3 regions of the Actimicrobium sp. CCC2.4 genome follow, and region 1 is predicted to be linked to each of the others. Evidence: predicted binding sites of a transcription regulator. Region 1 holds the regulator's gene; each other region holds the start of a gene.
The links. The regulator HrcA, encoded in region 1, represses chaperone genes, less so after heat shock. The targets are predictions, from matches to a motif close to TTAGCACTCNNNNNNNNNGAGTGCTAA.

Region 1 (10,745 bases):
ATCGATGTCGGTGACCTTGACGCCGGCATCCTTGATGGCGGTACGGCATGGCTCGATGGTCTTCAGGATCAATTCCTCGACCAGCGATTCGAGCTTGGCGCGGGTCATCTTCAGGTTCAAGTGAACCGGTGCGCCATTGGCCATCGCGATGTACGGCTCGTTGATTTCGGTTTGCTGGGCCGACGACAATTCAATCTTGGCGCGCTCGGCCGAACCCTTGATCCGTTGCAGCGCAATCGCATCCTTGGACAGGTCGATGCCGTTGATCTTCTTGAATTCGTCGATGATGAAATCGATGATGCGCTGGTCGAAGTCTTCGCCGCCGAGGAAGGTGTCGCCATTGGTCGACAGCACTTCGAATTGCATTTCGCCATCGACGTCGGCGATTTCGATGATCGAGACGTCGAACGTACCGCCGCCCAGGTCATACACAGCAATCTTGCGATCGCCCTTGCCGGTCTTGTCGAGGCCGAAGGCCAATGCCGCTGCAGTCGGCTCGTTAATGATGCGCTTGACATCCAGACCGGCGATGCGACCGGCATCCTTGGTCGCCTGGCGCTGGGCATCATTGAAGTAGGCCGGCACCGTGATGACGGCTTCGGTGACTTCTTCGCCGAGGTAGTCTTCAGCGGTTTTTTTCATCTTGCGCAGCACTTCTGCGGAGATCTGCTGGGCTGCCAGTTTCTTGTCGCGCACCGAAATCCAGGCGTCGCCGTTGTCGGCCTTGACGATTTGGTACGGCATCAGCGCGATGTCCTTCTGGACTTCTTTTTCGTCAAACTTGCGGCCGATCAGGCGCTTGACCGCGTACAGCGTGTTCTTCGGATTGGTCACTGCCTGGCGCTTGGCCGGCGCGCCGACCAGGATTTCGCCGTCTTCAAGATACGCGATGATCGATGGCGTAGTACGTGCACCTTCGGCGTTTTCGATGACTTTAGGCTGGCCGCCTTCCATGATCGATACGCAGGAGTTGGTGGTACCGAGGTCGATGCCGATAATTTTGCCCATGATATTTTTCCTTTTAATCTTGAATGTCTGAATGACGATGACGTGTGCGTCGATTTTCTAGCTTCAATATTGGGAGCCGCCGATAACTTTCAAGCGGCATCCAAGCGGTTTTTTTACTGAGCTACCGTGACCAGCGCCGGACGCAGCAACCGGTCCGAGATCATGTAGCCCTTCTGCAGCACGCTGACGATGGTATTGGCTTCCTGCTCCGCGGGCACCATCGAAATGGCCTGGTGCTTCATCGGGTCGAGCTTCTCGCCCGGTTGCGGTGCCACGGCGATCAGGCGGTTACGCTCGAATGCCGATGCCAGCTGCTTGAGCGTCATCTCGACGCCTTCCTTCAGCGATTCGACTGATGGCGACTCGACCCGCAGCGCCATGTCCAGGCTGTCCATCACCGGCACCAGCGCTTCGGCAAAGCCTTCGATCGCAAATTTGTGGGCGCGGGCGATATCTTCCTGAGCGCGGCGGCGGAAATTTTCAGTGTCAGCCTTGGCGCGCAAGAACGCATCATGCATCTCGGCGGCGCGGGTTTCTGCTTCGGCGAGACGGCTTTCCAGCGACGGCTCGGCCCCGCTGACTTCCTGCTCCGTTACCGGAGTCTCATCGGCCTGCGGGTTCACAACGGTTTGCTTTTCCTGGTCTTGCATCTAGAAATCCTCCGACAGTCAATACTTGAATAATGGGATAAGTACTGCGGATAAATACCGCGCTTAAGTACAAAGTGTTAGGCAAATGGGGCCCTACCACACTTTTACAAGGGGGATTATCTGCGGCCTGATTTGATTATTTTGGCGCTCCCAGACGATGGGCCTCGCTCGCGGCAATGGCGTTATCGGCGCTGACGGCCACTTTTTCGGCCTCGCTCAAGCGGGTCGGCCAGCCTTGCAGGTGACGTGCAGCAATCGTTGCCAGCGCCGCCACCCAGGTCGGTGATTCATTGACGCACGGGATGTAATGGAAGGCCTTGCCGCCGGCTTCGAGGAAGTCGTGCTTGGCTTCGAGCGAAATTTCTTCCAGCGTTTCGAGGCAATCGCTGGTGAAGCCCGGGCACATGATATCGACGCGCTCGAGGCCGTCTTTCGCCAGTTGCACCAGCGTCGGTGCGGTGTATGGCTGCAGCCATTCGGCCTTGCCGAAGCGCGACTGGAAAGTCACCAGCAGTTCGTCTTTCGGCAGGCCCAGCGCATTCCCGAGCAGGCGTGCGGTCTTGTAGCACTCGCAATGGTAGGGATCGCCCAGCAGCAGCGTGCGCTTGGGCACGCCATGAAAACTCAGCACCAGCTTGTTGCCGCGGCCGTTGGCATCCCAGTGCGCCTGCACGGTGTCCTTCAATGCCGAGATGTAGGCCGGATCATCGTGGTAGTGCTTGATGAAACGCAGCTCCGGAACATTGCGTACCTGGCGATAGTGACTGGTCACCGCATCGAAGATCGAGGCGGTCGTGGTGGCCGAATATTGCGGATACGCCGGCACGATCAGGATACGGTCGCAGCCCTCGACCTGCAATTTGTTGAGCACATCGGGCAGCGACGGATTGCCGTAGCTCATGGCGTAGTCGACCTGTACTGCGTGGCCCTGCTCGCCGAGCTGACCGCGCAACAGCATCGCCTGTTTGGCCGTGTGCACTTTCAGTGGCGAGCCTTCCTTGGTCCAGATCAGCGCGTATTTGGCGGCGGATTTGCTGGCGCGGATAGGCAGGATGATGCCGTTGAGGATCAGCCACCAGATCACGCGCGGAATCTCGACGACGCGCGGATCGGACAGGAATTGCTTGAGGTAGCGGCGCACCGAGGGTGCATCGGCGTGGTCGGGCGTACCCAGATTGACTAGTACGATGGCGGTCTTAACGGCGCTGCCGTGGGTGTACTCGGGGGCTTTGTTGAATGCCATTGCGGTGTTGCCTTTGACTAGCTGAGTGGTGAAATGGAATGAATAAGCGGATTCAGGAGGCCAGCAATTCGCGCGCATGTTTGCGCGTGGTGGCGGTAATTTCGATGCCGCCCAACATGCGGGCGATTTCTTCGACGCGCGACTTGCTGTCGAGCGCCGCAATCCGCGAGACGGTCTTGCCGGCGGCATTGAACTTGCTGACCTGCAGATGCTGGTTGGCCTGGCTGGCTACTTGCGGCAGATGGGTCACGCACAGGACCTGGCGTTCCTGCCCGAGTTTTTTCAGCAGGCGGCCCACCACTTCGGCCACACCGCCACCGATGCCGCTATCGACTTCATCGAAGATCAGGGTCGGGGTCGTCGTGGCCGTCGAGGCGATGACCGAAATGGCCAGTGCAATACGCGCCAGTTCGCCACCCGACGCTACTTTGGCGAGTGGCCGCGGCACGCTGCCGGCATGGCCGGCGACCAGGAATTCGATCTGTTCGATACCGGACATCGCTGGCGCGCACGGCACCAGCGCCACCTCGAACCGGCCACCGGCCATGCTCAACTCCTGCATCGCTTTCGTCACCGCCTCGCCCAGCAGGCGCGCCGCTGTCGTGCGCGCGGCCGATAATTTTTTTGCCAGCGCAAGATACTGATCCTTCAGTTTTTCTTCTTGCGCACGCAAGGCATCGAGGTCGCTGGCATCGGCCAGCTGGCGCAACTGCGCCGACAGGGACGCACATTCCTGCGGCAGTTCTTCCGGTGTCACATGAAACTTACGCGCGCTCGAATGCAGATCACCCAGGCGCTGCTCGACTTGCTGCAAGCGGCGCGGATCGAGTTCGAGCCGGCCCAGATAATCATTGAGCGCATAGACCGCTTCCTGCAACTGGATACGCGCCGGCTCGAGCAGGTCGAGCACCGGCTTGAGCCCGTCGTCGATATCGGCCAGCTTGCCCAGCCGCAGGTTCAGCGCGGTCAATTGCGACAGCATCGGCACCGTGCCGGATTCGGACTCGGAGAGCGCGGTCAGTGCATCCTGCGCGCCATCAATCAGACTGGCCGCATGCGACAGGCGGCTGTGCTCGTTGCTGATCTCGGTCCATTCGCCCTCCTGGGCGGCCAGCTTCTCGAGTTCGCCGACCTGCCATTCAAGGCGCTCGCGTTCGAGCAGGACGTTCTTCGCATTGGTTTCGAATTCTTCACGCTGCTTGCCCACTGCGCGCCAGCTTTTGTACGCGATACCGACTGCCCTGACCTGTTCCTGCAGGCTGGCCTGGGTATCGAGCAACTGGCGTTGCGCGTCGGTTTTCAGCAGCGACTGATGCGCGTGCTGGCCGTGGATATCGACCAGCAATTCGCCCAGGTCACGCAGCTGCGTGGCGGTGGCGGCAATGCCATTGATATAGGCTTTCGAGCGACCGGCATTGTCAATCACGCGACGCAGCAGCACGCCACCATCGGGACTGGCGAAGTCATGTCCGGCCAGCCACGCATCGGCTTCGGCATGGGTCGAATAGTCCGCGCTGATGTCGGCTTTGGCAGCACCGTCGCGTACCACGCTGGCGTCACCGCGTCCGCCCAATGCCAGCGCCAGCGCATCGATCAGGATCGATTTGCCGGCACCGGTTTCTCCGGTCAGGACAGAAAACCCGGCGGAAAAATCCAGCTCGATCAGGTCAACGATAACGAAGTCACGGATGGTCAGGGTGCGCAGCATGGTGATTCTTTTCAGGTGGGCCGGAGGCAAACAGGCGGCGTGATCGGAGCAGCTATTTTAGTCGGCCTTCTACCGACGGATATTCATTCCAGTGCAACTTCTCGCGCAGGGTATCGTAATAACTCCAGCCCGGCGGATGCAAAAACGTGATCGTGTGGGCCGAGCGGCGGATCACGATGCGGTCATGCAGTTGCAGACTGGCCAGCGATTGCATATCGAAATTGACGCTGGTATCGCGCCCGCTGATGAGGGTGATGACGATCTCGCTGTAGTCCGGCAGCACGATAGGCCGGTTTGACAGTGCATGCGGCGCGATCGGTACCAGCACGATACCGCCGAGGCTCGGGTGCAGCAATGGACCACCGGCCGACAGCGAATACGCGGTCGAACCGGTCGGCGTCGCCACGATCAGGCCATCGGAGCGCTGGTTGTACATGAAGTGACCATCCACATCGACGCGCAGTTCGACCATGCCGGAACCTGCCCCGCGCGAGACCACCACATCATTGAAGGCCAGTGCATTGAAGATCGGCTTGCCATCCCGGTGAACCACCCCTTCGAGCAGACTGCGGCGCTCGGATTCGATTTTTCCGTCGAGCATGGCGGTCAGCAGCGGCATCATCCGGTCCAGCGGAATATCGGTCATGAACCCGAGCCGGCCCTGGTTAATACCGATCAGCGGAATATCGAACGGCGCGAGCTGGCGGGCGATCCCGAGCATCGTGCCGTCGCCACCGACGACGATGGCGGCATCGACACTGGTGCCGATCTGTTCGGGTGTCATTTGCGGATAGCCGGTCATGCCGGTCGACAGCGCGGTCTCGTGTTCGACTACCACTACGTGGCCGGTGGCAATCAGAAAATCAGCGATTTCGCCGAGCGATTGTGCAATACCTGGTGCCGTCGGTTTGCCAACGATGGCGATGGTTTTCAGCGGGGGAACCGGCAGGCCGGAAGGAATGGGAAGCGACATGCTCCGGATTAGACCATAATTTGCAGCCCACTTGAAGGAAGCCCGGAGTGGACCCACCTTGCATTCTTATCCTGAAGAAAATCCCACCATGCAGCCAGCACCGATCAAGGCAGTTCTGTTCGACCTCGACGATACGTTATGGCCCATCGTGCCGACCATCATTCGCGCCGAAACCCTGCTGTTCGACTGGTTGCGCGCGCATGCGCCCGCCGTCACGCAAGAGCACACGATAGAGACGCTGCGCGCACGCAGGATGGCCCTGATGGAGGCCGAACCGCGCTATCGCATCGACCTGCCCGGGCTGCGCCACGCCGGCCTGACCGAAGCGTTTCATGCCAGCGGTGCCGACCCCGTGCATATCGACGGCGCGATGACGGTGTTCAATGACGCCCGCAATGCGGTGATTCCGTATGACGACGTGCTGCCATCGCTGGCACGCCTTGGCAGCCAGCTGGCGCTGGGCACGATTTCGAATGGCTCGGCTGACCTGGAGGCGATTGGCATGGCCGGGCATTTCCGTATCTCGATTGCCGCGCACCAGTTCGGCAGCGCGAAACCCGATCCGGCGATTTTCCTGGCGGCCTGCACGGCGCTCGATGTCGATCCCGCCGAAGCCGTGTACGTCGGCGACGATCCGCTGCTCGATGTCGATGGCGCGCAAAAAGCCGGCTTGCGCGCCGTCTGGATGAACCGTTTCGACCGCGTGCTGCCAGCGCACATCCGTCCTGATGCCAGTTGCACCAGCCTGCTCGAACTGGAACACTGGCTGGCTGACCGGATAGTGCTGGCCAGTCCGGCCAGCGCTCGCTAAGATACTCCCATGCAATTAGACGCCCGTGCCCAAACCCTGCTCAAGACTCTGGTCGAACGGTATATCGCCGATGGCCAGCCGCTTGGCTCGCGCGCGCTGGCGAAGATTTCCGGCCTCGACCTGTCCCCTGCGACGATCCGCAACATCATGGCCGACCTCGAGGAAATGGGCTTTGTCTCCAGCCCGCACACCTCGGCCGGCCGCGTGCCGACACCGCGCGGCTACCGGATCTTTGTCGATACGCTGCTGACGGTCGACGCGATTGACGAAAGTCTGCTGGAGTCGCGCATGCAATCGCGCATCCAGAGCGGCTCCTCGCAGAAGGTCATCGCCAATGCGGCGCAAGTGCTGTCATCGCTATCGCAATTCGCCGGCGTGGTGCTGACGCCGCGGCGCGAATCGGTATTCCAGCAAATCGAATTTTTACGGCTGTCCGAAAAGCGTGTGCTGCTGGTTATCGTCGCGCCCAACGGCGACGTACAAAATCGCCTGCTGCTGAGCGAAGTCGACTACACCCCGGCGCAACTGGTGCAGGCAGCCAACTTCATCAACCTGCATTACGGCGGACTGAGTTTTAGCGACGTGCGCAACCGTCTGCAAAATGAGCTGCGCAAATTGCGCGACGACATGACACCGCTGATGCACGCGGCTGTCGAGGTCGGCAGCGACGCGATGGCCGACAACAGTGATGAAATCGTGATCTCGGGCGAGCGCAACCTGCTGAGCGTGAGCGACCTGTCGTCGAACATGAATTCGTTGCGTAAATTGTTTGATCTGTTCGAGCAAAAAACCAGCCTGCTGCAGTTGCTTGATTTATCGAACCGCGCGACCGGCGTACAGATTTTTATTGGCGGCGAATCGAGCCTGGTGCCGCTGGAGCAAATGAGCATCGTCACCGCGCCGTATGAAATCAACGGCCGGGTGGTAGGCACGCTGGGGGTCATCGGGCCGACGCGCATGGCCTACGAGCGGGTGATCCCGATTGTCGACATCACGGCGAAATTATTGTCGAATGCGTTGAGTCATACGTAGGCATTGGCGGGGGCGGGTTCGCGGCGGACGGTGCACCTCCCGGCATCACCCGGAAATCAGTGCACCCGCTTAAAATCCCCCGACCCTACGCAGTCCGATGCACGCAACCCTTCTTCGTGCAATTTCCGTATAGCGCCAGCGAATGTTCCGCGATCGTGAAGCCGCGCTCGAGCGCGACCTTCTGCTGACGCTGCTCAATGTCTTCGTCGTAAAACTCCTCGACTCTTCCGCAATCCAGACAAACCAGATGATCGTGGTGGCTGCCTTCATTGAGTTCGAAGACCGCCTTGTTGGTTTCAAAGTGATTGCGATTTAATAGGCCTGCTTGCTCGAACTGGGTCAGCACGCGATATACGGTGGCGAGGCCGACATCCATGTTTTCGGTCAGCAGGATCTTGTAGACATCTTCGGCGCTGAGATGACGCACCTGGCTGTTGTGGAAGATATCCAGGATTTTCAAGCGGGGCAGCGTGGCCTTGAGGCCGCTGGCGCGGAGGTCCGTCGGGTTGTTGGACATGTTCTTGGCTAGGTAATGGGTAACTGCTTTATCATATAGCGCTTTGGCGCTTCGGCTCAATCAATCGAGATCCTTCATGCAAATGCTGCCCCCTGCTTTTATCCGCACTCCCCGCGCCATCTGCCGCTCTGCCGTACTCGGCACCGCTCTCGTGAGCATCGCGTTGCTGGCCGGATGTGCCTCCAAAAATCCGCTGATGGAAGCGCCTGCGAGCATGGCAGCCGGCCCCGCCAGTCCGGCAAGCAGCGCCAGCGCAGCCGAAATCGCCAGTGCCGCCCGCGCCAACGCCGGCATGCAACGCAGCGCACCGACCAGCGCACGCCGCTTCCTTGGCGTCCTGTCGCCGTACCGTATTGATATCCCGCAAGGCAATTTCATTTCCGAAGAAATGGTCTTGCAACTCAAGGAAGGCATGACGCCGGACCAGGTCCGCTTCGCGCTGGGAACACCGCTGATCATCGATATTTTCCATGCCGACCGCTGGGACTATGTGTTCCGCATGCTCAAGCGCAACGACGAAGTACTGTCGAGTCGCGTCACGGTCTACTTCAAGGATGGCCGCGTCAGCCGCTTCGAAGGTGGCAACTTGCCGACCGAAGTGGACTATCTCGAGATGCTGGCCGGCGGCGTACCGCAAAAAGTCAAACCGCTGGCACCCACGGTACCGGTCGCTCCCTCATCGGCCCGCCAGCCGCAATAAATTTTTCCGGATCACCGACATGACTGCATTGAAAATCGCCATCGCCGGCGCCTCCGGGCGCATGGGTCGCATGCTGGCAGAGACCATTCTGGCCACCGCCGATACCCGCCTGACCGGCGCGCTCGATGTCGCCGCTGCACCGGCCATCGGCAACGATGTCACGGCGTTCCTCGGCAAGACCAGCGGCGTGGCCATCTGTGCCTCGCTCGCCGATGGCCTTGCCGATGCCGATTTCCTGATCGACTTCACCCGTCCGGAAGGCACGCTGGAACACCTGGCCTATTGCGCCGAGCACGGCATCAAGATGATCATCGGCACCACCGGCTTCGATGCCGCCGGCAAGGCCGCGATTGCCGCCGCCGCCGAGCGCACCGCGATCGTGTTTGCGCCCAACATGAGTGTCGGCGTGAACGTCACGATGAAGTTGCTGGAACTGGCCGCGAAGAGTTTTTCGGAGGGCTACGACATCGAAATCATCGAAGCCCATCACCGCATGAAAGTCGATGCGCCGTCCGGCACCGCGCTGCAGATGGGCGAAGTCATCGCCAGCACGCTGGGTCGCGACCTCGATGAAGTCGGCGTCTTTGCGCGTCATGGCGTGACCGGCGAACGTGATCCGTCGTCGATCGGCTTTGCCACCATCCGCGGCGGCGATATCGTCGGTGACCACACGGTACTGTTTGCCGGCATCGGCGAGCGCGTCGAGATTTCGCACAAGTCGTCGAGCCGCATCACCTATGCCCACGGCAGCCTGCGCGCGGCGCGCTTTCTGGCTGACAAAACTACCGGCCTGTTCGACATGCAGGACGTCCTCGGCCTGCGTTAATCACACTAGTCGCGGCGGATCAGCTGCCGCGATAGGTCGAATACGCCCACGGCGACACCAGCAGCGGCACGTGGTAATTCTCGGCCGCGCCGGCAATGCCGAAAGCCAGCGTCACGCGATCCACAAAACGCGGCAGCGGCACCACGACACCCTGCCCCTCGAAATACGCACCGGCAGCAAACACCAGTTCGTACAGCCCGGGCAGTAACTCATCGCCCGCCAACAGCGGCGCGTCGCAGCGCCCGTCACTGTTGGTGACAACACTGCGCAGCAATCGTCGGCTGCCCGATTCGATTGCGTACAATTCAATGGCGACACCGGCCGCCGGTTTGCCGCTGGTGATATCCAGCACATGGGTACTGAGCTTGCCCATTTCGTTCTCCATATCGGTTGCCTGAAACTACTTATCATCCAGATCATATAGGTGCACGGGTCAGCCGATATAGTATCTGGCGTATAGGTAGCATCGAGATCGCTTCCATTCATCATCCATTGCGAGGTAACGCGTGACCGACCCGACTCCGAATTATCCGCGTGACCTGATCGGCTACGGCGCCCGTCCGCCGCATCCGCACTGGCCGGACCAGGCCCGTATCGCGCTGCAATTCGTCCTCAATTACGAGGAAGGTAGCGAGAATTGCGTGCTGCATGGCGACCCGGCCTCTGAGACCTTTCTGTCCGAAATCATTGGCGCGCAAGCTTTTCCGATGCGCCACATGAGCATGGAATCGATGTATGAATACGGCGCGCGCGCCGGCCTGTGGCGGGTACTGCGACTGTTCGAGCAACGCGAATTGCCGCTGACGATCTTTGCCGTCGCGATGGCGCTGCAGCGTAATCCGGAAGCGGTCGCCGCCTTCGGTCAGCTCGGCCACGAAATCGCCTGTCACGGCTTGCGCTGGATCAGCTACCAGCAAGTCGATGTCGCTACCGAACGGGCGCACATGACCGAAGCGATCCGCCTCATGCGCGCACTGACCGGTGCCGCGCCGCTGGGCTGGTACACCGGCCGCGATTCGCCGGCCACCCGCCGGTTGCTGGTCGAGCACGGCGGCATGCGCTACGACGCCGACAGCTATGCCGACGATCTGCCGTTCTGGCAGCAGGTCGACATCACCGCCGCCGATGGCACTGCGCAGCGCAAATCGCACCTAGTGGTGCCGTACACGCTCGACACCAACGACATGCGCTTCGCCGCAGCACAGGGATTCAACAGCGGCACGCAGTTCTTCGATTACCTCAAGGATGCCTTCGACGTGCTGTACGAAGAAGGTGAT
Region 2 (10,745 bases), 140 kb from region 1:
TGCTGGCTAATGTGATTCGAGTGTAGTTCCACATGAATAAATGCTCAAGGACCGATAGCCCATGCATCGTCGTTTCGGCACCAGCCATCGAATCGCACAATAAAAAAGCCTGCAAGGTGGCCACCTTGCAGGCTTTTTAATTTCTTGCGTGGCAGCTTGGCGTCAGTTGCAACGCCATCCTGCCGGCCGACATTACATCATGCCGTCCATACCACCCATGCCGCCCATGCCACCCATGCCGCCGCCCATGCCGCCGGCTGGCTTGTCTTCAGCCAGTTCGCAGACCATGCAGTCGGTCGTCAGCATCAGTGACGCGATCGAGGCGGCATTTTGCAGAGCCGAACGGGTGACTTTGGCCGGATCCAGAACACCCATTTCGACCATGTCGCCGTAGGTGCCGTTGGCGGCGTTGTAACCGAAGTTACCCGTGCCTTCGAGGACGCGTGCAACGACGACGGAAGCTTCTTCGCCGGCGTTTTGCACGATCATGCGCAGTGGCTCTTCCATCGCGCGCAGGACGATCTTGATACCGGCGTCCTGGTCAGCGTTGTCGCCTTTGACCTTGATGTTGGCACGAGCGCGCAGCAGGGCAACGCCGCCGCCGGGAACAATGCCTTCTTCCACCGCAGCGCGGGTAGCGTGCAGTGCATCTTCGACGCGGGCTTTCTTTTCTTTCATTTCGACTTCGGTGGCAGCGCCAACCTTGATCACTGCAACACCGCCGGCCAGTTTGGCCACGCGCTCTTGCAGCTTTTCACGGTCGTAGTCCGAGGTCGCTTCTTCGATCTGGACACGCACTTGCTTGACGCGCGCTTCGATCGCAACAGCCTGGCCGGCGCCGTCGATGATGGTGGTGTTTTCCTTGCCGATTTCGATACGCTTGGCTTGGCCCAGATCTTCCAGCGTGATCTTTTCCAGTGTCAGGCCGACTTCTTCAGCGATGACTTGACCACCGGTCAGAATAGCGATGTCTTCGAGCATGGCTTTACGACGATCGCCAAAACCCGGAGCCTTGACAGCACAGGTCTTCAGGATGCCGCGGATGTTGTTGACAACCAAGGTTGCCAGCGCTTCGCCTTCGATGTCTTCTGCGATGATCAGCAGTGGACGGCCGGCCTTGGCGACTTGTTCCAGCACCGGAAGAAGGTCACGGATATTGGAGATTTTTTTGTCGCACAACAGGATGAACGGATTGTCCAGCGTCGCGGTTTGCTTTTCCGGATTGTTGATGAAGTACGGTGACAGGTAGCCGCGGTCGAACTGCATACCTTCGACGATGTCGAGTTCGTCATTCAGGGATTTGCCGTCTTCAACAGTGATGACGCCTTCCTTGCCGACTTTTTCCATCGCTTCAGCGATACGCTCGCCGATCGAGTAGTCCGAGTTCGCCGAGATCGCGCCAACCTGGGCGATTTCTTTGGTCGTGGTGCATGGCTTGGCGATTTTGGCCAGCTCTTCGACGGTGGCTGCAACAGCCTTGTCGATGCCGCGCTTGAGGTCCATCGGGTTCATGCCTGCGGCAACGAACTTCATGCCTTCGCGGACAATCGCTTGTGCCAGCACGGTGGCGGTGGTGGTGCCGTCGCCGGCGTTATCGCTGGTGCGGGAAGCAACTTCCTTGACCATTTGCGCGCCCATGTTCATGAGCTTGTCTTTGAGTTCGATTTCCTTGGCGACCGAGACACCATCCTTGGTCACGGTCGGGGCGCCGAACGAGCGCTCCAGCACAACGTTACGGCCTTTAGGGCCCAGGGTGACCTTGACTGCGTTGGCCAGGATATTGACGCCTTCGACCATGCGTGCACGGGCGGCGTCGCCGAAAATAACTTCTTTAGCTGCCATGTTTATAGCTCCTTGAATTCAGTTGGAATTGCGCCGTAGCGGGCTCGCCGCACGGCGCAGGACGCACGTGGCCGGTCATGATGAACGGCCAGCGGCATCACTTTTGAACGATTGCCATGATGTCTTCTTCGCGCATGACCAGCAGTTCGTCGCCGGCGATCTTGACTGCCTGGCCCGAATATTTGCCGAACAAAACGCGGTCGCCGACTTTGACATCCAGCGGACGGACTTTGCCATCTTCGAGAATCTTGCCGTTACCGACGGCGAGTACTTCGCCTTGGTCCGGTTTTTCAGCAGCTGCTTCAGGAATGATGAGGCCGGACGCAGTTTTTGTTTCCTGGTCGAGGCGTTTGACGATGACGCGATCGTGCAAAGGACGAAGGTTCATGAAAACTCCTTAAAGTTCAGTAGGTTACGATTGTTTTGCGGCAAGACTGCTGCAAAGATGACTTCGCTGCGCAGCATTACCGCACCAGAAAAGTGGCACGCCGGAGGAGCTGTTAGCACTCTCTCCCGACGAGTGCTAAGTATATGGGCGACATGCTTGTTTTTCAAGCGCGGTCGGTGAGAAAGAGTGATCGGCAATTGCTGCCGGCCTCGCCACCGGAGTGCGCGCGCGGCGTCAGTCATCGCATAGAAACAAGGCATGACCGGCTTGTGTCAGGCCCTGTCCTGTTTTTGTGCTGATTCGGGCAGCCGATTGTCCCTGGGTCCGACAGGCTCCTGACTTTCGGTGCGGATAACACCGCAGCGCGGACGGTCGCCTTGCAAAGATCGGGATGTCTTCAGGTCAGAATGCAAAAAGGCTGGTCACGGATAGTTGTCCGGGACCAGCCTGCAGCGCTAACTTTTACGTCACATCACACCAGAACGATCTTCACATCCACATTGCCGCGGGTAGCGTTCGAGTAAGGGCAAACTTCATGTGCCTTGTCGACCAGCGTCTGCGCAGCGGCCTTGTCCATGCCGGGGATGCTGATATTGAGCGTCACGGCGATGCCGAAGCCGCCCTTGTCGTTCGGACCGATGCCGACTTCGGCGTGGATCGAGGTATCTGCGGGAACGGTGACCTTGGTGGCATTGCCGACGAATTTCATGGCACCGATGAAGCAGGCCGAATAACCGGCTGCGAACAACTGCTCTGGATTGGTGCCGTCGCCGCCGGCGCCGCCCATTTCTTTCGGTGTGCTCAGCTTCAGGTCGATATGCTTGTCGCTGCTGATCGAACGGCCTTCACGACCGCCGGTAGAGGTTGCTTCTGCGGTATAGATGATTTGCATGGTTTTTCCAATAGTGAAAAGAGAGGCATCGGGATCGATGGCGTGCCTGAGTCTAACTCACAATTAGATTGCGTGCAATTTAATTGCTTGCAATTTAAATTGCTACTCGTTGCTGTTGATCAAGCCATCCCGGACCTGCAGCAATTGCGAACGCATGCCGATCAGCGTGGTCGGTGTTTTGCCGCTGGCGCAGACGACTTGCTGCGGTATGCCCTGGGCTTTGCGTTTGAGCAGGCGTCCTTCGCGGGACAAAGTGATGCGAACCTGGCGCTCGTCAATATCGTCACGCGTGCGGATGACTAGTGCTAATGCTTCGAGTCGTTTGAGTAGCGGTGTCAGCGTGCCTGAGTCGAGGAAGAGTTTTTCGCCGATGTGCTTGACCAGTACATCGTCTTTTTGCCAGAGCACCAGCATCACCAGGTATTGCGGATAAGTGATGCCGAGTTTTTCAAGGAAGGGTTTGTAGGTTTTGGTCATCGCCAGTGAGGCAGAGTACAGCGCGAAGCAAAACTGGTTATCCAGTGCCAGCATATCGTCAGCGGCGAGTGGAGCGGAGTGCATAGGGTTTCCTTGATCAGACGGCGAGTGGCGCATGGGATAATCGGGGCTTATATTTATCTGTCGAGATGGTTGCAATGCTATGCGAATTCTGATGAGACTCCAAGTCGTGCTGCTTACTTTGTTGCTTGCAGGTACGGTACACGCGGGATTGCCGGCACCGGTCGCGGCAGCCTTCAAGCGTGCAGGAATCGCGCCTTCGGGTATCGGTATCGAGGTCATCGAGATAACGAGTGGTCGTAACGTGCTCAGCCTCAATCCCGGGCTGCCCCTCAATCCGGCCTCGACAATGAAGTTGCTGACGACCAGCGCGGCGCTTGATTTGCTTGGTCCGACCTACAGCTTTACTACCGAAGCTTACCGGCGTGGCACGCTCCAAAGTGGGCTGCTGCAGGGCGATCTGATCTTGCGCGGCAGCGGCGACCCCAAACTTGTCATCGAAAACTTCTGGCTATTTTTGCGCAAAATACGGGCTCAGGGCGTGCGTGATATCCGCGGCAACCTGGTGCTCGATCGCAGCGCTTTTGATGACACGGTGATCGATCCTGCGCTGTTTGATGGTGATCCGCTGAAGGCCTACAACGTTGGTCCCGATGCGCTGCTGCTTAATTTTTATGCACTGGCAGTGAGCTTCATGCCGGACCGCGCGCAAGGTGTGGTGAAGGTCAGGCTGGATCCGGCGCTGGGCGCTTATGCGATACGTCCGCCCCAACTGACCAGCGGCGAATGCACAGGCGACTGGCGCACGGCGATCAGTGCCACGCTCGATCCTGCCGGTGCCCGTTTCGATGGCCCGTATGCGCTCGGTTGCGGCGAAAAATCCTGGCAACTATCGCCGTATCAGCTGAGCAGGAACCGTTATCTGGAACTGGTTTTCCGCCAGCTCTGGACCGAATTGGGTGGCACGTTCGAAGGCAGCGTCGTCGATGGTGTGCTGACGACAGATGCCGTGGCCCTTGCGCAATGGGAATCGCCGACCATGCCCGAGCTGATCCGGGACGTCAATAAGTACAGCAACAATGTGATGGCGCGCCAGTTGTTCCTGACGCTGGGTAGCACGGTGCAGCTGCAGCCGGCCAGCATCGCAGCCAGTCGCAGTGCCATCGCGGGCTGGCTTGCCACCAGGCAGATCGATGCGACCGGCCTGGTGCTGGAAAATGGTGCCGGCCTGTCGCGGCTCGAACGGATTTCGGCGCACACGCTGGGCGCATTGCTGATGGCCGCTTACCGCGCACCGACGATGCCGGAATTCGTCTCGTCACTGCCGCTGGTCGGCTACGACGGCACGATGCGCAAGCGCTTGCGTTTCGAGGGCGTGTCCGGCCATGCCCACATCAAGACCGGCAGCCTGCAGGATGTGCGCAGCATCGCCGGCTATGTGCAAGCGGCCTCCGGCAAACAGTTTGCGGTGGTCTGCCTGATCAATGATCCGAATGCCGCGCGCGGTGGCGAAGCGCAGGACGCACTGCTGCAATGGGTCTACGAAAACAAATAAAAGTCGTACCGGAACGCGGTTCCGGCATTTGCCTGCACGGCGTCGTGGCGTGTGTTATTTTTGTCCACCCATCGTTCACCACCCTTCGGAGCCACCATGCCAACCGCTACCTGGAACGGCGCAGTTATTGCGCAAGCCGATTCTGCCGCCATCGAACTGGTCGAGGGCACGACCTATTTCCCGCTTGCTGCCGTCCATCAGCAGTATCTGGCGCCGAGTGACAAGCACACCGTCTGCGGCTGGAAAGGCACGGCCAGTTATTACGACGTCGTCGTCGACGGCAAGGTCAATGCCGATGCTGCGTGGTTCTATCCGGAGCCCAAGGACGCGGCCAAACAGATCGCCGGCTACGTCGCCTTCTGGCGCGGTGTACAGGTCTCGGCGTGATCCGGCCGCTCGGCCACGCGGTCGTGCTGGCGTCGGTCATGTCGATGCAGGGTGCCCTCGCGCAGCAGTGCCCGGGCGGCTCGCCGATGACCTACCCGGTCAGCAAAACTGTCGATCAGGTCGATGACTATCACGGCGTCAAAGTGGCCGATCCGTATCGCTGGCTGGAAGACGGTAACAGCGCCGCCACGCACGACTGGATTGCTGCGCAAAACCAGTTGACGCAATCCTATCTGGCACAGATCCCGGCCCGCAGCGCCATCAGGGAGCGGCTGACGACACTCTGGAATTACGAGCGGTTCAGTGTGCCGTTCCGCGAGGGCGGTCGCTATTTCATCAGCCGCAACGATGGACTGCAAAGTCAGGCGGTGCTCTACACGATGGCCGGGCTGGAAGCCACGCCGCGTCTGCTGCTCGATCCAAACACGTTGTCCGCAGACGGAACGGTCGCGCTCGCGGGCATGGCAGTCAGTCCGGATGGCCGCTATCTGGCCTACGGTACGGCCGCCTCCGGATCGGACTGGAATAGCTGGAAGATCCGCGATATCGATAGCGGCAAGGACCTGGCCGACGAATTGCAATGGGTGAAGTTTTCCGGCGCGTCGTGGAGCAAGGATGGCAAGGGATTTTTCTATAGCCGGTACGATGCGCCTGACGAAGCGACCAAGCTGGCTGAGACGAATTATTTTCAGAAGCTTTATTACCATCAGCTCGGTACGCTACAAAGCGCCGATGTACTGGTCTACGACCGTCCCGATCACAAGGACTGGGGTTTCGGTGGCACCGTCACCGACGATGGCAAGTACCTGATCATCACCGTCTGGCAGGGCACCGAGCGCAAGTCGCGGGTCTATTACAAGGATCTGGCCGATGACAAGAATCCGGTCGTGCCCTTGCTCGATGCTTTCGATGCGGCATATAGCTTCATCGACAACAACGGCGCGGTCTTCCTGTTTCGCACCGACAAGGACGCGCCGCGCAGCCGCATCGTCGCCATCGATATCGCCAAGCCAGCTGTCGCCGAGTGGAAAGAGCTGGTACCGGAAGCGCCCGAGACTCTGCTGTCGGCCAACCTTGTCGGCAACCGGTTGGTCGGCAGCTACCTGCAGGACGCCCACAGCCGGATCAAGGTGTTCGATCTGAATGGCCGCTTTCTGCACAACGTCGGCTTGCCCGGCCTCGGCACCGCGTCCGGTTTTGGCGGCAAGCGCGATGAGGCGGCAACTTATTATTCGTACACCGGCTTCACTACGCCGACCACGATCTACCGCTACGACATCGCCAGCGATACCAGCGGCGTGATCCGTCAGCCGAAGGTGGCGTTCGACCCGGGTGCGTACGAGACGCGCCAGGTTTTTTATCGCAGCAAGGATGGCACGCGCGTACCGATGTTCATCGTCAACCGCAAGGGCATCAAGCTCGATGGCAGCAACCCGACCTATTTGTATGGCTACGGCGGTTTCAATGTTTCGCTGACACCGGTATTTTCAGTGGCTAATCTGGCGTGGATGGAAATGGGCGGCGTCTATGCGGTGCCCAACTTGCGCGGTGGCGGCGAGTACGGCGAAAGCTGGCACCAGGCCGGCACCAAATTACAGAAGCAAAATGTGTTCGATGATTTCATCGGCGCGGCTGAATGGCTGATCGCCAACAAGGTCACATCGACGCCGAAACTGGCTATCGGTGGTGGCAGCAATGGTGGCTTGCTGGTCGGGGCGGCGCTGACGCAGCGACCGGAATTGTTTGGTGCGGCACTGCCGGCAGTCGGCGTGATGGACATGCTGCGCTTTCACAAGTTCACCATCGGCTGGGCCTGGACTGCAGACTATGGCTCGTCCGACGATGCCGCGCAGTTCGCGGCGTTGCGGGCGTATTCGCCGCTGCATAATCTGCGCGCCGGCACCTGCTATCCGGCAACGCTGGTGACCACCGCCGACCATGATGACCGGGTCGTACCGGCGCACAGCTTCAAGTTCGCCGCGGCGGAACAGGCTGCGCAGGCAGGACCGGCACCGGTGCTGATCCGCATCGAGACCAAGGCCGGCCACGGTGCCGGCAAACCGACCGGCAAACAGATCGAGGAAGTTGCTGACCGGTGGGGTTTTCTGACCCGGGTGCTGGAGATGGTGCCGCTCAAACCCTGAAGTGCAGACATGAAAAAAGCCGGATCGCAATCCGGCTTCCAGTGTTTTGCGAGCGGTCAGCTCAGCTTGGTTCAAACGTCGACTTGTCATCACGGCGGCGGCTAATGAACGCGACCATGCCCACTCCCAGCAGCATCATCGCCAGAGAACCCGGCTCCGGTACGGCGCTGACCGAGACCGCATCCAGATAGGAACCGTAGCTGATTTGCGAGGCGGGTCCCGTAGAGGCGAACGACAGGAACGAGCTGCTGCTGTTGGCCAGCACCGAGTAGGAATAAGACTGCCAGCCCGAGTTGAATGGGGCTGAAACGGCACCGACAATATTGCCATTCCAGAGCACGTTCATCGAGCTCGACTCACTGGAAGTCTGGTCAGGCCGCCCCGAATACAAAAAGCTCAGTGCGTACAGGCCATTGGCCGTGGTCTGCAGGGTCTGTCCGATGGTCGTCAGCTTGGCACCATTGAGTTCCAGATATTGCATGCCATCGACGGCAGCGTTGAAGTTGCTTTGTCCGCCAAAATTACTGCCGCGCTGGATTTCGAAGTTGTCCGAGGAAGTCCACCCGGTGACCGTTGACAATGAGGTCCACGGCGCGCTGATCTGTTCGGTCTCGAAGCTGCCGTTGGTGACGATATTGACCGCTGCCTGCGAACCCATGCTGATCAGTGCCAGCACTGCACCTGTTGCGAGAGTCTGAAATGTCATGATGTTGCTCCGAGAAGTAGTGCTCCGAAAGACCAAATGGTATTTTCGTAAGACCCGATGGCGATGTTGCAACACCATCAACTGCGGATGGTAGTACAAAGGTTCCATCCATTTCCGGAGTTATCAAAAGTTCACATTTTGTGCAATATTTATTGGCGCAGCGGGGTCTATATGGCGCGGATCTGCTCCCAGTCAGTCTGGCCCTGGAAGATCTTTTCTATTCCGTCCTGGCGCAGCGTCATCATGCCCTCCGATACGGCGACCTGCAGGATGTTCGGCACATTGGCGCGCGCATGGATTTTCTTTTTTACGGCAGCCGTCGCGATCAGCACTTCGTGCACGCCCAGCCGACCCTTGTAGCCGCTGTCGTTGCACAGTTCGCAGCCACTTGCCTTGTACAGCGTGATGGCACCATCGTTCTTGCCATATTGCTGGCGCCAGCGCAGCAGGACGGCCGCTTTGTCGAGCTCGGTTTCGAAGCAGTATTCGCTGGCGAGCATATCGAGCTCTTCGTCATCGGCTTCATGCCACGTCTTGCAATGGTTGCATAAGCGGCGCGCGAGCCGCTGCCCGACCACACCCAGCAGTGCGTCGGCAAAGTTAAACGGATCGAGGCCGAAGTCGAGCAGTCGCACCACGCTCTCGGCGGCGCTGTTGGTGTGCATCGTCGAGAACACCAGATGACCGGTCAGCGATGCTTCGATGACGGTCTTGGCGGTTTCCGGGTCGCGTGTTTCACCGACCATGATGACGTCCGGATCAGCACGCATGAAACTGCGCAGCACGGCGGCAAAGGTCCAGTCGATCTTGGCCTGCACTTGCACCTGGCGCAATCCATCCTGGGTAATTTCAACCGGGTCTTCGACGGTCCAGATCTTGCGCTCGGGCGTATTGATATAGTTCAGCAGCGAGTGCAGCGTGGTGGTTTTTCCGGAGCCGGTCGGACCGCAGACGAACAGCAGTCCATGTGGCTTCAAAGCCAGTTTCTTGAGCCCCTCAATGGCGTACGTCGACAAGCCCAGGCTCTCGATCGAGACTGCCTTCGGTGCCGCCAGGATACGCATCACGATGTCTTCCAGACCTTCGGTAGTCGGAATCGTCAGCACCCGCAACTCGATCGCCGCCGGACCGTATTGCTCGAAGTTCATCTTGCCATCCTGCGAGCGACGCTTTTCAGAAATGTCGAGCCGGCACATGATCTTGATGCGCGATACCAGGGCGCTGCGAAACTGCGCCGGAATTTCCGAATACGCCTGCATTACGCCGTCCTTGCGGAAGCGCACCCGTGTGGGCCGGTTGCCTTTCATGTTTTCGATGTGGATATCCGAGACACCCTGTTCGTTGGCATCGATGATGATCTTGTTGACCAGTCGCACCAGCGTGTTGTCGGACTCGGTGATGATGTCGGCCGGCAGATCAAACTTAATATCGTCGGCACCGAGCTCGTAGACCAGTTCGGCGATGTTGCCGCCGTCATTGTGAGTGCCATAGACCTGGCTGATCACCAGTCTCAGGTCATCGACCGAGGCCATGACCGGGTCGATCTTCAGTTTGGTCGTGAAGGCCAGTTCTTGCAGAGGCTGGCTGGCCAGCGGGTTTTCCATCGCCACCACCATGCGCGTGCTGGTCTGGTACAGCGGCATGACGTGGTGCTTGCGCACGAAATCGGCAGGCACCGCCTTGATCAACGCCGGATCGAACTTGAAGCCACGCAAGTTGACGAAGGGGATGCCCAGTTTTTGTGCCAGCACGCGCTTGATCGTGTCGAGACTGACAAAGTGCATCTCGACCAGGATGTCGCCTAGCGGCACCTTGCGGTTCAATGCCTGTGCGGTGAGCGCATCAGCCAGTTGTAATTCGGTGATCAGGTTTTCTTGCAGAAGGGCTTCACCCAGCCGTAATTGCGGTTTGTTTTTCTGGCTTTGCAGTGCTGCTTCGATGTGTTCCTGGGTGATGATGTTTTGCTGTTTCAGGTAGTCGCCCAGCTTTTGCGTGCGTAACTGTTCCTGCTTTTCGAGGCCTGCACTGATTTTGTTTTCGCTGACGATTTTTTCATCGACGAGGATTTTTCCGAGCTGTTCGCCAATCTGGTAGTTCCTGACGACTTCTGCCGGGATAAAGCAGCGGATCACTTCGCTGCTGCCGTCGACCGGCACATACAGGAACAAGCCAAAGGGTTTCGATACCAGTCCGCGCGTCTGCGTGACGAACGGCTCGCCCTGGTGGTAATTGATCACGCATTTCTGGCTCAGCAACGGGACGGTGGCGACATCTGTCAGCACATCCGAGAGCAGTAGTTGCGTCATCTCGACCGGGTCAGTCAGGCGCAGCAT
Region 3 (10,745 bases), 930 kb from region 1:
CCGATACCGCCCGCAAGCCACGCACGATAACGCGGGCATCATGCCGGCGCACAAAATCCTTGAGCAGGCCGGAAAAGCTTTCGACCACCACGTTCGGATAATGTCCGAGCACTTCATTGGCGATCGTCAGCCGTTCTTCGAGATCGAAGAACGGCTTCTTGTTCTTGCTGTCGGCAACGCCGACGATGAGCTTGCCGAACAAGCCCGACGCCCGACGTACCAGGTCTTCATGCCCCCGCGTGAGTGGATCGAACGTACCCGGATAGATTGCTGTGACCATCGTTGCTCCCTGGAGTGTCACTAGTTTGGAAACCGCATTATGCATCAATTGCGTGCGAATTCTGGCGTTGCAACAAATGGAAGAACACCATCCCTGCCTGATCGGCGCGCACGACTTCCCAGCCCTGCAGCCATTCGGGCAATGCAGCACCATCAATCGACTTTTCCGATTCGATATAAATGAAGCCGCGTTCGTCCAGCAGCGCGGCGCACAGCGGTAACATGGCCGGTAGCCAGTCGGCATGGAATGGCGGATCCAGGAAAATCAGGTTGTAGCGATCAGCCGGGCCGGTCAGGCGTCGCTGCAGACCTTGCACTACGGCGCGCGCATCACCGCGCACGATACTGACCTGGCTGGCGTTCAATTTATCGCGTGTGGCCTCGAGCTGGCGCACCACGGCCGGGCTTTCTTCCACCAGCGTCACCCGTGCCGCACCACGGCTGGCGGCTTCCAGCCCGAGTGCGCCGGTGCCGGCGAACAGGTCGAGACAGGTGATACCGGACCAGTGCCCATCAATCAGGTGCGTTATCCAGTTGAACACCGTTTCGCGTACCCGGTCCGGGGTTGGCCGCAATCCGGCCGATTCCACCACCGGCAGCGGAGTGCGCTTCCAGTCGCCACCGATAATACGGACCTGATGGGCCAGAGCCGGACGCGGTTTGGGAGCAGGTTTCTTGCTAGGCTGTTTGGGCATGGTCATGGATCGAAGGTAAATAATTATCCCGCCATCCAGGTTTTGGCACAGCGGGCGCGAATCGCACCGGAGTATAGCCAGTTTAAGCACGTAAATTCATCGATACGGCCGCCACCGCACGGAATTGGCACCGCCTTGCTCTGCTAGAATGCCAGCAGCTCCAGATTTCCGTGCGCAGCCGCCCTGCGAAGCCTCCAACTACATGCCGATGTTCAGCTTCTTCAAAAAAAAACCAAAGACCGAACCCGCGCACGCAGCCGTCACGGTAGCGTTATCAGATGCTGCACTCCCGGCAGCGGTGCCCGTCACGGAAGTCGTCGCTCCGCCCCCGCCGGAAGAAACGCCGGCACCACCAATTGAGGTCAAACGATCCTGGCTGGCCCGCCTGAAATCAGGCTTGTCAAAAACATCGGCCAACCTGACCACACTGTTCGTCGGTGCGCGCATCGACGACGATCTGTACGAAGAACTCGAAGCAGCCCTGCTGATGGCCGATGCAGGCGTCGACGCGACGCACTTCCTGTTGTCCGAACTCAAGCGCCGCGTCAAGGACGAGAAACTGACCGAAGCTGCGCAAGTCAAATCGGCGCTGCGCAAGCTGTTGATCGGCTTGCTCAGCCCGCTGCAAAAACCGCTGGAACTGGGCCGCCACCAGCCGCTGGTGATAATGATTACCGGCGTCAACGGCGCCGGTAAAACCACCACCATCGGCAAACTTGCCAAGCACCTGCAAGCCAATCAACAGTCCGTGTTGCTGGCTGCCGGCGATACCTTCCGCGCGGCAGCACGCGAGCAATTGACGATCTGGGGCGAGCGCAATAATGTCGCGGTGATCGCGCAGGAATCCGGCGATCCGGCAGCGGTAGCCTTCGATGCGGTGCATTCGGCCATGGCAAAGAAGACCAATGTGGTGATGATAGATACCGCCGGCCGGTTGCCGACGCAGCTGCATCTGATGGAAGAGCTCAAGAAGATCAAGCGCGTGATCGCCAAGGCGATGCCAAGCGCACCGCATGAAATCCTGCTGGTCATCGATGGTAATACCGGCCAGAACGCGCTGATGCAAGTCAAGGCCTTCGATGACGCACTCGGCTTGACGGGACTGGTCGTCACCAAGCTCGATGGCACGGCCAAGGGCGGCGTACTGGCTGCCATTGCCCGGACCCGGCCGATACCGGTTTATTTTATTGGAGTCGGCGAACAGATCGAAGATTTGCAACCGTTCAACGCCGACGAATTCGTCACCGCCCTGCTGGGCGAAGCCACCGACTAAGGCCTGCCCTACGCTCCCATGATCGCATTCCATCAGGTCTCCAAACGCTATGCCGGCGACGCTGTCGCCCTGTCCAACGTCACGCTCGACATCGCGGATGGCGAGATGGTCTTCCTGGCCGGCCCGTCCGGCGCAGGCAAGTCCACGCTGCTCAAACTGATCGCCGCCATCGAGCGACCCAGCAGCGGCACGGTCAGCGTGCATGGCCAGGACATCGGCAAGCTCAATCGTTCCGGCCTGCCGTATTTGCGACGTAATCTGGGCTTGATCCTGCAACAGCAACGCCTGCTGCAGGACCGAACCGTACTGGCCAACGTGATGATGCCCTTGCTGGTCTGTGGTGCCACGCGCGCCGATGCCGGACGACGCGCCAGTGCGGCGCTGGAGCGCGTCGGTCTGCTCGACAAGGCACAGGTGGCACCGCTGTCACTGTCGGGCGGCGAACAGCAACGCGTCACGATTGCCCGTGCCATCGTCAACCGGCCGCAGATCATTCTGGCCGACGAGCCCACCGCCAACCTTGACCGCGACAGCGCCAATCTGGTGCTTGATGCGCTGAAGTCGTTCCATGGTGCCGGTGTTACCTGCGTCATCTCGTCGCATGACGAACAAATTCTGGGCACTGCCGCCCGGGTGATTTATCTGAAACAAGGACAGCTGGTCGACAGTTGGCCAGCAAGGACCACCGCATGAACATCTGGTTGAGACAGCACGGCTTTGCGTTGCGCCAGGCCTTCCGGAACGCGCTCGGTGCGCCGGCCAGTTTCCTGATCAATGCCGTCGTCATTGCGATCGCCTTTGCCCTGCCGCTGACCGGCCTGACGGTACTGGAAAATCTGCGTCCTCTATCAGGGCAGCTGGTCGTCGAACCGGAGATCAGCGTCTTTATCGATATGGCCGTCACGCGCAATGACGCGCTTGCGCTTGGCAAGGATATCCGGCGGGTCCTGCAAGACAGCAAGCATCCGGGCAAAGTCGAATTCCTACCGCGCGAGAAAGCGCTCGACATGCTCAAGCAGCAATCGGGCTTATCGGAAACACTAGATATTCTGGGCACGAATCCGCTGCCGGACGGCTACCTGATCAAGCTGCCGCGCTTTGACAATGCCGCCGACGCCGGAGCAGTCGATGCGATTGCTGCCAGCCTGCAGGCACTAGCCGGTATCAAGCACGTGCAGGTCGACTCGGCCTGGATCAAACGCCTGGCAGCACTGGTCCACTTGCTCGGCGTGGTGCTCGTCATACTGGCCGGCACGCTGGGTATCGTCGTCGTGACCGTCGTATTCAACACGATTCGCTTGCAGGTACTGACGCAACGCGAAGAGATCGCCGTATCGCAACTGGTCGGTGCCACCGATACCTTCATCTATCGGCCCTTCTATTACACCGGAGCCTTACTCGGACTTTGTGCTGCCGGCCTGGCGATGGTGGCTGTGGCACTTATCCTGCGGCCGGTCAATGCCGCGGTTGCCGAGTTTGCCCGACTCTATGCATCCGAGTTCACGCTCGTTGCGCTGGATCCACTCGCCACGATGCTGTTACTCGGGCTTGGCGCGCTGCTGGGCGTTGCTGGTGCGGTCTTGTCGGTGTCACGGCACTTGGCTGCATCTGCAACAAGTTGACAACAATTCGATAACAATCGGGTTGCAACTTCGGTGCGCTATTTGGCTCCAATACATGCATGCAATGAATACCGCCTGACGCAACACCATAGCCTGACACTATCCGGAACTCACACTATCGTCATTAGCACTCATCCTGCCAGAGTGCTAAGATGCCCTCTGTCAGCGGCCGGTTTGTCTCGATAACTGGTCTGTTCCTAATAAGGAAGCAAGGAGAAATAATGAAAACAACCGCACCTGAAACCGCATCTGTCGCGCCGGGCAACGCCCTGGCCCTCGGTTTTACCGGCACTCTCGGCAATATCGATTCCTATATCTCGGCAGTCAATCGCTTGCCGATGCTCACGCACGAAGAAGAAATGTCCCTCGCACGCCGCCTGCGCGACCAGAACGATCTGGGTGCTGCGCAGGGCATGGTCTTGTCGCACTTGCGCCTGGTCGTCTCGATCGCCCGTGGCTATCTGGGTTACGGTTTGCCACACGCCGACCTTATTCAGGAAGGCAATATCGGCTTGATGAAAGCCGTCAAACGATTCGATCCCGATCAAGGTGTGCGACTGGTGTCGTATGCAATGCACTGGATCAAAGCCGAAATGCACGAGTACATCCTGAAGAACTGGCGTCTGGTGAAGGTCGCCACGACCAAAGCACAGCGCAAACTGTTCTTCAATTTGCGCAGCCACAAGACAGGGCTGGATTCAATGACACCGGCGCAGGTCGAGGCACTGGCGCAGACATTGAACGTCAAGCGCGAAGAAGTCATCGAAATGGAAACGCGTTTATCCGGTCGCGATATTGCCCTCGAAGCCCCGACAGATGACGAGGACGACAAGTTCGCGCCTATCGCCTATCTGTCTTCGGATCGTAACGAGCCGACCAGCGTGCTGGAAGCGCAGCAATACGATCGCCTGCAAAGCGATGGACTGTCGCAGGCATTGAACAAGCTCGACGAGCGCTCACGCCGGATTGTCGAAGCGCGATGGCTCGCCAATGACGACGGCTCGGGCGCCACGCTGCATGAACTGGCCAAAGAGTTCGGCGTGTCAGCCGAACGTATTCGGCAGATCGAAGCAGTTGCCCTGAAGAAGATGAAGGGTTCGCTGGCTGCTTTTGCGTAAGCTTGGCCGGACAAATAAAAAGGGCGCTTTTCGGAGCGCCCTTTTTTTATGACTGATCCAGCAATAACTTGAGATCGTGTGCAATTGGTGCTGCGCCCTGACCGTGCTTGACGAAGAGTCGCACCCTGCCCTGTGGATCGAATACGTAACTGCCGGCAGTGTGGTCGATGGTGTAGCTATCGGCAGATTTGCCCGCCACCTTCTGATAGAAAATTTTGAATTCCTTTGCGACCGCGACCGTCGCCGCATTATCACCATACAGGCCCAGGAAGCGCGCATCGAACGCAGGGACGTATTGCGACAGCAGAGCCTGCGTATCGCGTTCCGGATCGAGCGTCACGAACAGCACCTGAACCTTGTCGGCCTGGGGCCCGAGTTCTTTCATGACGGTCGCCATTTCTGCCATCGTGGTTGGACAGACATCGGGACATTGCGTATAGCCGAAGAAGACCAGCACAGCCTTGCCCTTGAAATCGGCCAGCGTGCGCGCCTTGCCGTTATGGTCGGTCAAGGCAAAATCCCTGGCGTATTGCAACCCGGTCACATCGGTATTCTTGAATTGGCTGTTCACCGGCGAAAACTTCATGTCGCCGCTGGCAGATTGCTTTTGCTCGCATCCGGCAAGGGCAGTCAGCGAGAGTAGTAGCAGGAGACTTGGAATCAGGCGCATGGGAGTTATATCTTGTAGTAATGGTCGACCAGCAGCGCGGCAAACAGCAGTCCGAGGTACAGGATCGAATAGGCAAACATCTTGCGGGACACCTGGTCAGTGTAGTGTTTGTAGACCTGCCATGCGTGCCACATAAAGACGATGTCCAGCAAAATCACCGAAACCAGATAAATCAGCCCGCTCATGTTCACTGCATAGGGCAGGAAAGTGGTTGCTACCAATGCAATGGTGTACAACCAGATATGGAACTGCGTGAACACCATGCCATGCGTGATCGGCAGCATCGGCAAACCCGACTTGGCATAATCATCGCGCCGGTACAACGCTAACGACCAGAAATGCGGCGGAGTCCAGATGAAGATGATCAGTACCAGAATCCAAGCCTGCATCGGCACATCATTGGCGATAGCAGCCCAACCAAGGGCTGGCGGCATCGCTCCAGCCAGTCCGCCGATGACGATGTTTTGCGGCGTCGCCGGCTTCAGGATAATCGTGTAAATGATCGCGTAACCGATGAAGGTCGCGAAAGTCAGCCACATCGTCAGCGGATTGACGAAGTAGTACAGCACACCTGTACCGACGCCACCAATCACACCCGAAAACACCAGCGTTTGCGGCACCGTGATATCACCGCGCGCCATCGGGCGCCGGGCGGTCCGTGCCATGCGTGCATCGATCTCGCGTTCAACCAGGCAATTGACGGCGAAGGCCGCGCCAGCCAGCAACCAGATCCCTATCGTCGCAGGCAACGCTACCCGCCAGTCAGGCAGGTCAGGCGTCGCGAGGAACATGCCGATGACGGCGCAAAACACGGCGAGTTGTGTCACGCGTGGTTTGGTCAGCGCCCAGTACTGGGCAAAGCGATTCGGCGTAGAAGAGGTCAGCGTGGTCATTCAGGAAAAGTCAGCGGAATTAGTCAGGACGCCGGCGGCGTGCGTGTGGCGAAAGCAGGCGCGTGGTCGTGTGCCAGCCGGGTCTTGTAGTTTAGCATGGTGACTAACAGCACCAACAATGCGGCGCCCGCATTATGCATGACGGCGATGGCGAGCGGCCAGCTGAAATACACGGTCGCGAGACCGGTACAGAGCTGCAAGAACAAGGCCCCCAATACCGCGCGCCCGATCACTCGTAAGCCGTCTATCCGGGAAGCGCGCCAGGCAACCCACCCAAGCACGGCGAACAGCACGAAGGCAAAGCCACGATGGACGAAGTGGATTGCCGTCAATGCCGGGAACGGCAGGTACTCGCCATCGGCAGTCATGCCGAGTTTGCGCCACAGCGCGAAGCCGTTTTCAAAATCCATTTGCGGCCACCAGAGGCCATGGCACAGCGGGAAATCTGAACAAGCCAGCGCCGCATAATTCGTGCTTACCCATCCACCAAGTGCCAGTTGCACCAGCAGCAATCCGGAGGCGACCAGCGCAGGACCACGCAGGCTGGCAGCTTGTGCGGCAACGGGCGGATGGGGACGTTGGCGCGCGTTGAGCCAGGTCAGCATCGACAACAGCCCAAGCCCCAGCAGCAAGTGTCCGGTCACAATAATCGGCTGCAGTTTCATCGTCACCGTGAACGCGCCAAACGCGCCTTGCAGGCAAACGAACAGAAACAGCAGGGTCGGCATGGTAGGCGCAAAACGCACGTCGCTGCGCGCCGACTTGAGCCAGCGGATCCATGCGATAACCATCAGCGACACAATGAGGACGCCGACACCCATGGCCAGATATCGATGGATCATTTCGACCCAGGCCTTGAACACTGTGACCGGACCTTCCGGCATCGCGCTCTGTGCGGCGCTGATCATTGCATGTGCCTGCAGCGGATTGGCATGGCCGTAGCAACCAGGCCAGTCCGGACAACCCAGCCCGGAATCGGTCAACCGCGTGAAGGCACCAAAGATGATCAGGTCGAAAGTCAGGAACAAGGTGACCCAGGACAGCTTTCGGTACTTGTCAGCATCCGCAGATACCCAGACGATAGACAGCGGCAACAGCGCTGCCAGCACACCCATTATGGCTAGTTGAATCAGCATCGCGCGTTATCCAATACTGGAAGCTTTGAGTAACTTACCGAGATCTTTCTTGATCAGATTAGGATCACGATCTTTTGGAAAGCGCATCATTAACCGGCCGAGCGGATCGACCAGGTAAATGTGGTCGGCGACCGTGGTACCCGTTTCGGCCGGCAGCCATTTGGCGACGGCATCAGCCTGAGCGCGCAACATTTGCGTGCCATCAAACTCCCGGATGATCTGGGTTTCCAGCGGAACCTTATCGGTAATCAGCCAGACCCGTTCGAGACGATCCCGCTCGCGACCCTGCGCCACCCGCAACTGGCGGATGTCATACAGCTTCTTGCTGCAGGCTTCAGCACAAGCGCCGCCGTCGACGGTCAGCATGAGCCATTTACCTTCGAGGTCTTTTAACCCCTTTGGCGCGCCATCGAGTGTCGTGGTATTCAGGTCGGCGGGAATCGGATGAACCGTGTAATCGATGAAGTCGCCGTAGTTGGTGCGCGCCTGCGGTTTAATCACGTAATACGTGACGTACGAGGCGATCAGCGGGAAAGCGCAAACGCCGAGGATGGCAAACAGTTTCCAGCGCCCCGATGCCTGGCGATCGGTTGACGGTGCGTTTGCGGGGGTAGTTTGGTCAGTCTGGTTCACGTCGGAATCCTGTCACTACAAAAAAGAGAAAAGCCATCACGGCCAGTGCATACCACTGGAAGGCATAGCCACGATGCATGTCGATACCACTTGAAGGAGTGGGCCAGTCGCGCACCAGCCCGTCTGTCGCTGCACCTGGCGTAGTGGCCTGTTCAATCAAGACCGGTTGCATGGCCAAACCCGAGGCTTTGGAAAAATCAACGATCTCGAGGTTCTGCAACAGCGCACCCGGCTTCAGTTCGGCGGCACGGCCTAATTGCATGACACGCCCGGCGTGGCGACGCACAGTACCACTGATCTCGATCTCGCCAACCGGCGTTTGATAGGGCAACATCGTTGTCCGGTTCGCCGTGTTGAGTGCGATCCAGCCACGCTCGACCAGAACATGGTTTGTGCCGCCGGCAATCCTGAACGGCATCACGACATACAAGCCGGGTCTGCCACCTTGCGGGCGATTGTCCAGATACACCGGCCATTGACTGACAAACTCGCCGCGCACGCTGACCCGACGATATTCCAGCGCATCGGCTTGTACCGGTGCCGTCCCGAGGGCCAGTACCGGTGCCAACGCACGGGCCGTCAACTGTGTTTCGATCTGCTGTTTTTCAGCTGCCCGACGGGTCTGCCATTGCGCGAGGAAAATGCCCAGCAGCACAAGAAAGGCAGCAGCAATGAAGGGAATGAGGCGGAAGTGGAATCGGATTCGCATTACAATAAACTTTTTACACAGGCCTATGTTTGGTGTTCCGCATGCGTTTTTGCGCAGTCGGAAGCGGGTACCGGAACGGCACATTACGCCCCATGAAAATTCTTATCGCCATCGGTTTCATTCTCATCATCGGCAGCCTCGGCTCGGCATTCGTATTCCTGATGAAAGACAAGGGCAAGACCAACCGCACTGTCTACGCGCTGGCGATGCGTGTCGGATTCTCGATCGCCATGTTCGTCATGCTGCTGGTGTCGTACAAGATGGGCTGGATACAGCCTACCGGAATTCACTGACCTTTGCCGGACTCGCCATCCGTAAAAAAAGCCGCACCGAAGTGCGGCTTTTTTATGGCCGGAAGACCCCGGCGATCGCCCTACAGCCAGTACACCACGACATACAGACCGAGCCAGACGACGTCGACAAAATGCCAGTACCAGGCGGCACCTTCAAAACCGAAATGTTGCTCTGCCGTGAAATGTCCCTTGAGCACGCGATACAGAATCACCGATAGCATGATGGCACCCAGCGTCACGTGAAAACCGTGAAAACCGGTCAGCATGAAGAAGGTCGAACCGTAAATGCCGGAGGTTAATTTCAGGTTCAGTTCCGAGTAAGCATGCATGTACTCATACACCTGAAAACCCATGAAGATCGCGCCCAGCATAATTGTGGCGAACAACCACGCTGCCGTTTGCATCCGGTGACCGAGGCGTATCGCGTGATGCGACAACGTCAGTGTCACCCCGGAGGTCAGCAGCAGCGCGGTGTTGATGGACGGGATCGGGAACGGCCCCATCGTGCTGAACGCCTCGACGGTACCAGCGGGACCGGTGTTGCCCCAGTGACCGGCAAAGTCAGGCCAGAGCACCTTGTGATCCAGGTCCGACAACCACGGCATCGAAATGCTACGCGCATAGAACAAGGCGCCAAAGAAACCGGCAAAAAACATCACTTCCGAGAAGATGAACCAAGCCATGCTCCAGCGGTACGACACATCGATACGCGCACTATACTTGCCGCCTTCGGATTCGGCGATCGCATCACCAAACCACTTGTACAGCACGACCAGTACAGCGAGCAATCCGATCATGTTGACCGGCATGCCCCACGAAGTACCGTTGACCCAGCCGGAAGCTCCGAGCATGGTCACCAGCAACGCGGCACCTGCCATCACGGGCCACGCTGAAGGACCCGGTATGAAATAACTTGACGCGCCAGCTTGTTGAGCACTCATTCACATCTCCTGAACCAAATTTAAATTACGACTTTTGACAGCACTATTTTGACGATGACAATCAGCACCGTGATCAGGATCAGGGCACCAAGTATGCCGGCGATGACGACGTGAACCGGGTTGAGATTCTCGACATCACTGACTGATTTCTTGCCTTTCCCGACTCCGAAAAAAGACCAGAATACGGTCCTCATCGTGGCGAAAAACGAGATCTTCCGCTTTGCTGCTTTGTTCTGTTCCTGCATTGCTGCGACCACCTTCCTAATTGCTTGCCGTCTTGCCTGGCAAGCCCACCTCAAAAAACGTATAGGACAAGGTGATTGTCGTTACGTTTTTCGGCAAATCCGGATCCACATAAAAAGCCACCGGCATTTGCCGTGCCTCGTTTGGACCTAGCGTCTGCTGCTTGAAGCAAAAACATTCGAGCTTCTTGAAGTAGCCCGCCGCTTCTTGCGGCGCGTAACTCGGGATAGCCTGCGCATT

Region 2: RHM62_RS17475 (co-chaperone GroES) is a predicted target of HrcA. The motif match lies at 2,343-2,369, and genes of this name have one in related genera.
Region 3: rpoH (RNA polymerase sigma factor RpoH) is a predicted target of HrcA. The motif match lies at 3,994-4,020, and genes of this name have one in related genera.

The regions. Positions count from the first base shown of each region.
Region 1 covers NZ_CP133777.1:3,934,008-3,944,752, forward strand. The annotation lists gene dnaK (molecular chaperone DnaK) at 1-1,008, opposite strand, end outside; gene grpE (nucleotide exchange factor GrpE) at 1,122-1,658, opposite strand; gene hemH (ferrochelatase) at 1,795-2,901, opposite strand; gene recN (DNA repair protein RecN) at 2,954-4,609, opposite strand; gene RHM62_RS18150 (NAD kinase) at 4,662-5,582, opposite strand; gene RHM62_RS18155 (HAD family hydrolase) at 5,671-6,393, shown strand; gene hrcA (heat-inducible transcriptional repressor HrcA) at 6,403-7,425, shown strand; gene fur (ferric iron uptake transcriptional regulator) at 7,511-7,942, opposite strand; gene RHM62_RS18170 (outer membrane protein assembly factor BamE) at 8,019-8,642, shown strand; gene dapB (4-hydroxy-tetrahydrodipicolinate reductase) at 8,662-9,468, shown strand; gene uraH (hydroxyisourate hydrolase) at 9,488-9,841, opposite strand; gene puuE (allantoinase PuuE) at 9,975-10,745, shown strand, end outside.
Region 2 covers NZ_CP133777.1:3,792,792-3,803,536, reverse strand. The annotation lists gene groL (chaperonin GroEL) at 193-1,842, opposite strand; gene RHM62_RS17475 (co-chaperone GroES) at 1,940-2,230, opposite strand; gene RHM62_RS17470 (organic hydroperoxide resistance protein) at 2,703-3,122, opposite strand; gene RHM62_RS17465 (MarR family transcriptional regulator) at 3,225-3,683, opposite strand; gene dacB (D-alanyl-D-alanine carboxypeptidase/D-alanyl-D-alanine-endopeptidase) at 3,775-5,175, shown strand; gene RHM62_RS17455 (DUF427 domain-containing protein) at 5,272-5,562, shown strand; gene RHM62_RS17450 (prolyl oligopeptidase family serine peptidase) at 5,601-7,706, shown strand; gene RHM62_RS17445 (DUF642 domain-containing protein) at 7,768-8,412, opposite strand; gene RHM62_RS17440 (GspE/PulE family protein) at 8,580-10,745, opposite strand, start outside.
Region 3 covers NZ_CP133777.1:718,257-729,001, reverse strand. The annotation lists gene coaD (pantetheine-phosphate adenylyltransferase) at 1-280, opposite strand, end outside; gene rsmD (16S rRNA (guanine(966)-N(2))-methyltransferase RsmD) at 318-980, opposite strand; gene ftsY (signal recognition particle-docking protein FtsY) at 1,183-2,247, shown strand; gene RHM62_RS03455 (cell division ATP-binding protein FtsE) at 2,266-2,940, shown strand; gene RHM62_RS03450 (ABC transporter permease) at 2,937-3,869, shown strand; gene rpoH (RNA polymerase sigma factor RpoH) at 4,091-4,987, shown strand; gene RHM62_RS03440 (SCO family protein) at 5,034-5,657, opposite strand; gene cyoE (heme o synthase) at 5,663-6,550, opposite strand; gene RHM62_RS03430 (COX15/CtaA family protein) at 6,574-7,686, opposite strand; gene RHM62_RS03425 (cytochrome C oxidase subunit I) at 7,693-8,319, opposite strand; gene RHM62_RS03420 (SURF1 family protein) at 8,306-9,112, opposite strand; gene RHM62_RS03415 (twin transmembrane helix small protein) at 9,121-9,321, shown strand; gene RHM62_RS03410 (cytochrome c oxidase subunit 3) at 9,402-10,262, opposite strand; gene RHM62_RS03405 (DUF2970 domain-containing protein) at 10,283-10,507, opposite strand; gene RHM62_RS03400 (cytochrome c oxidase assembly protein) at 10,524-10,745, opposite strand, start outside.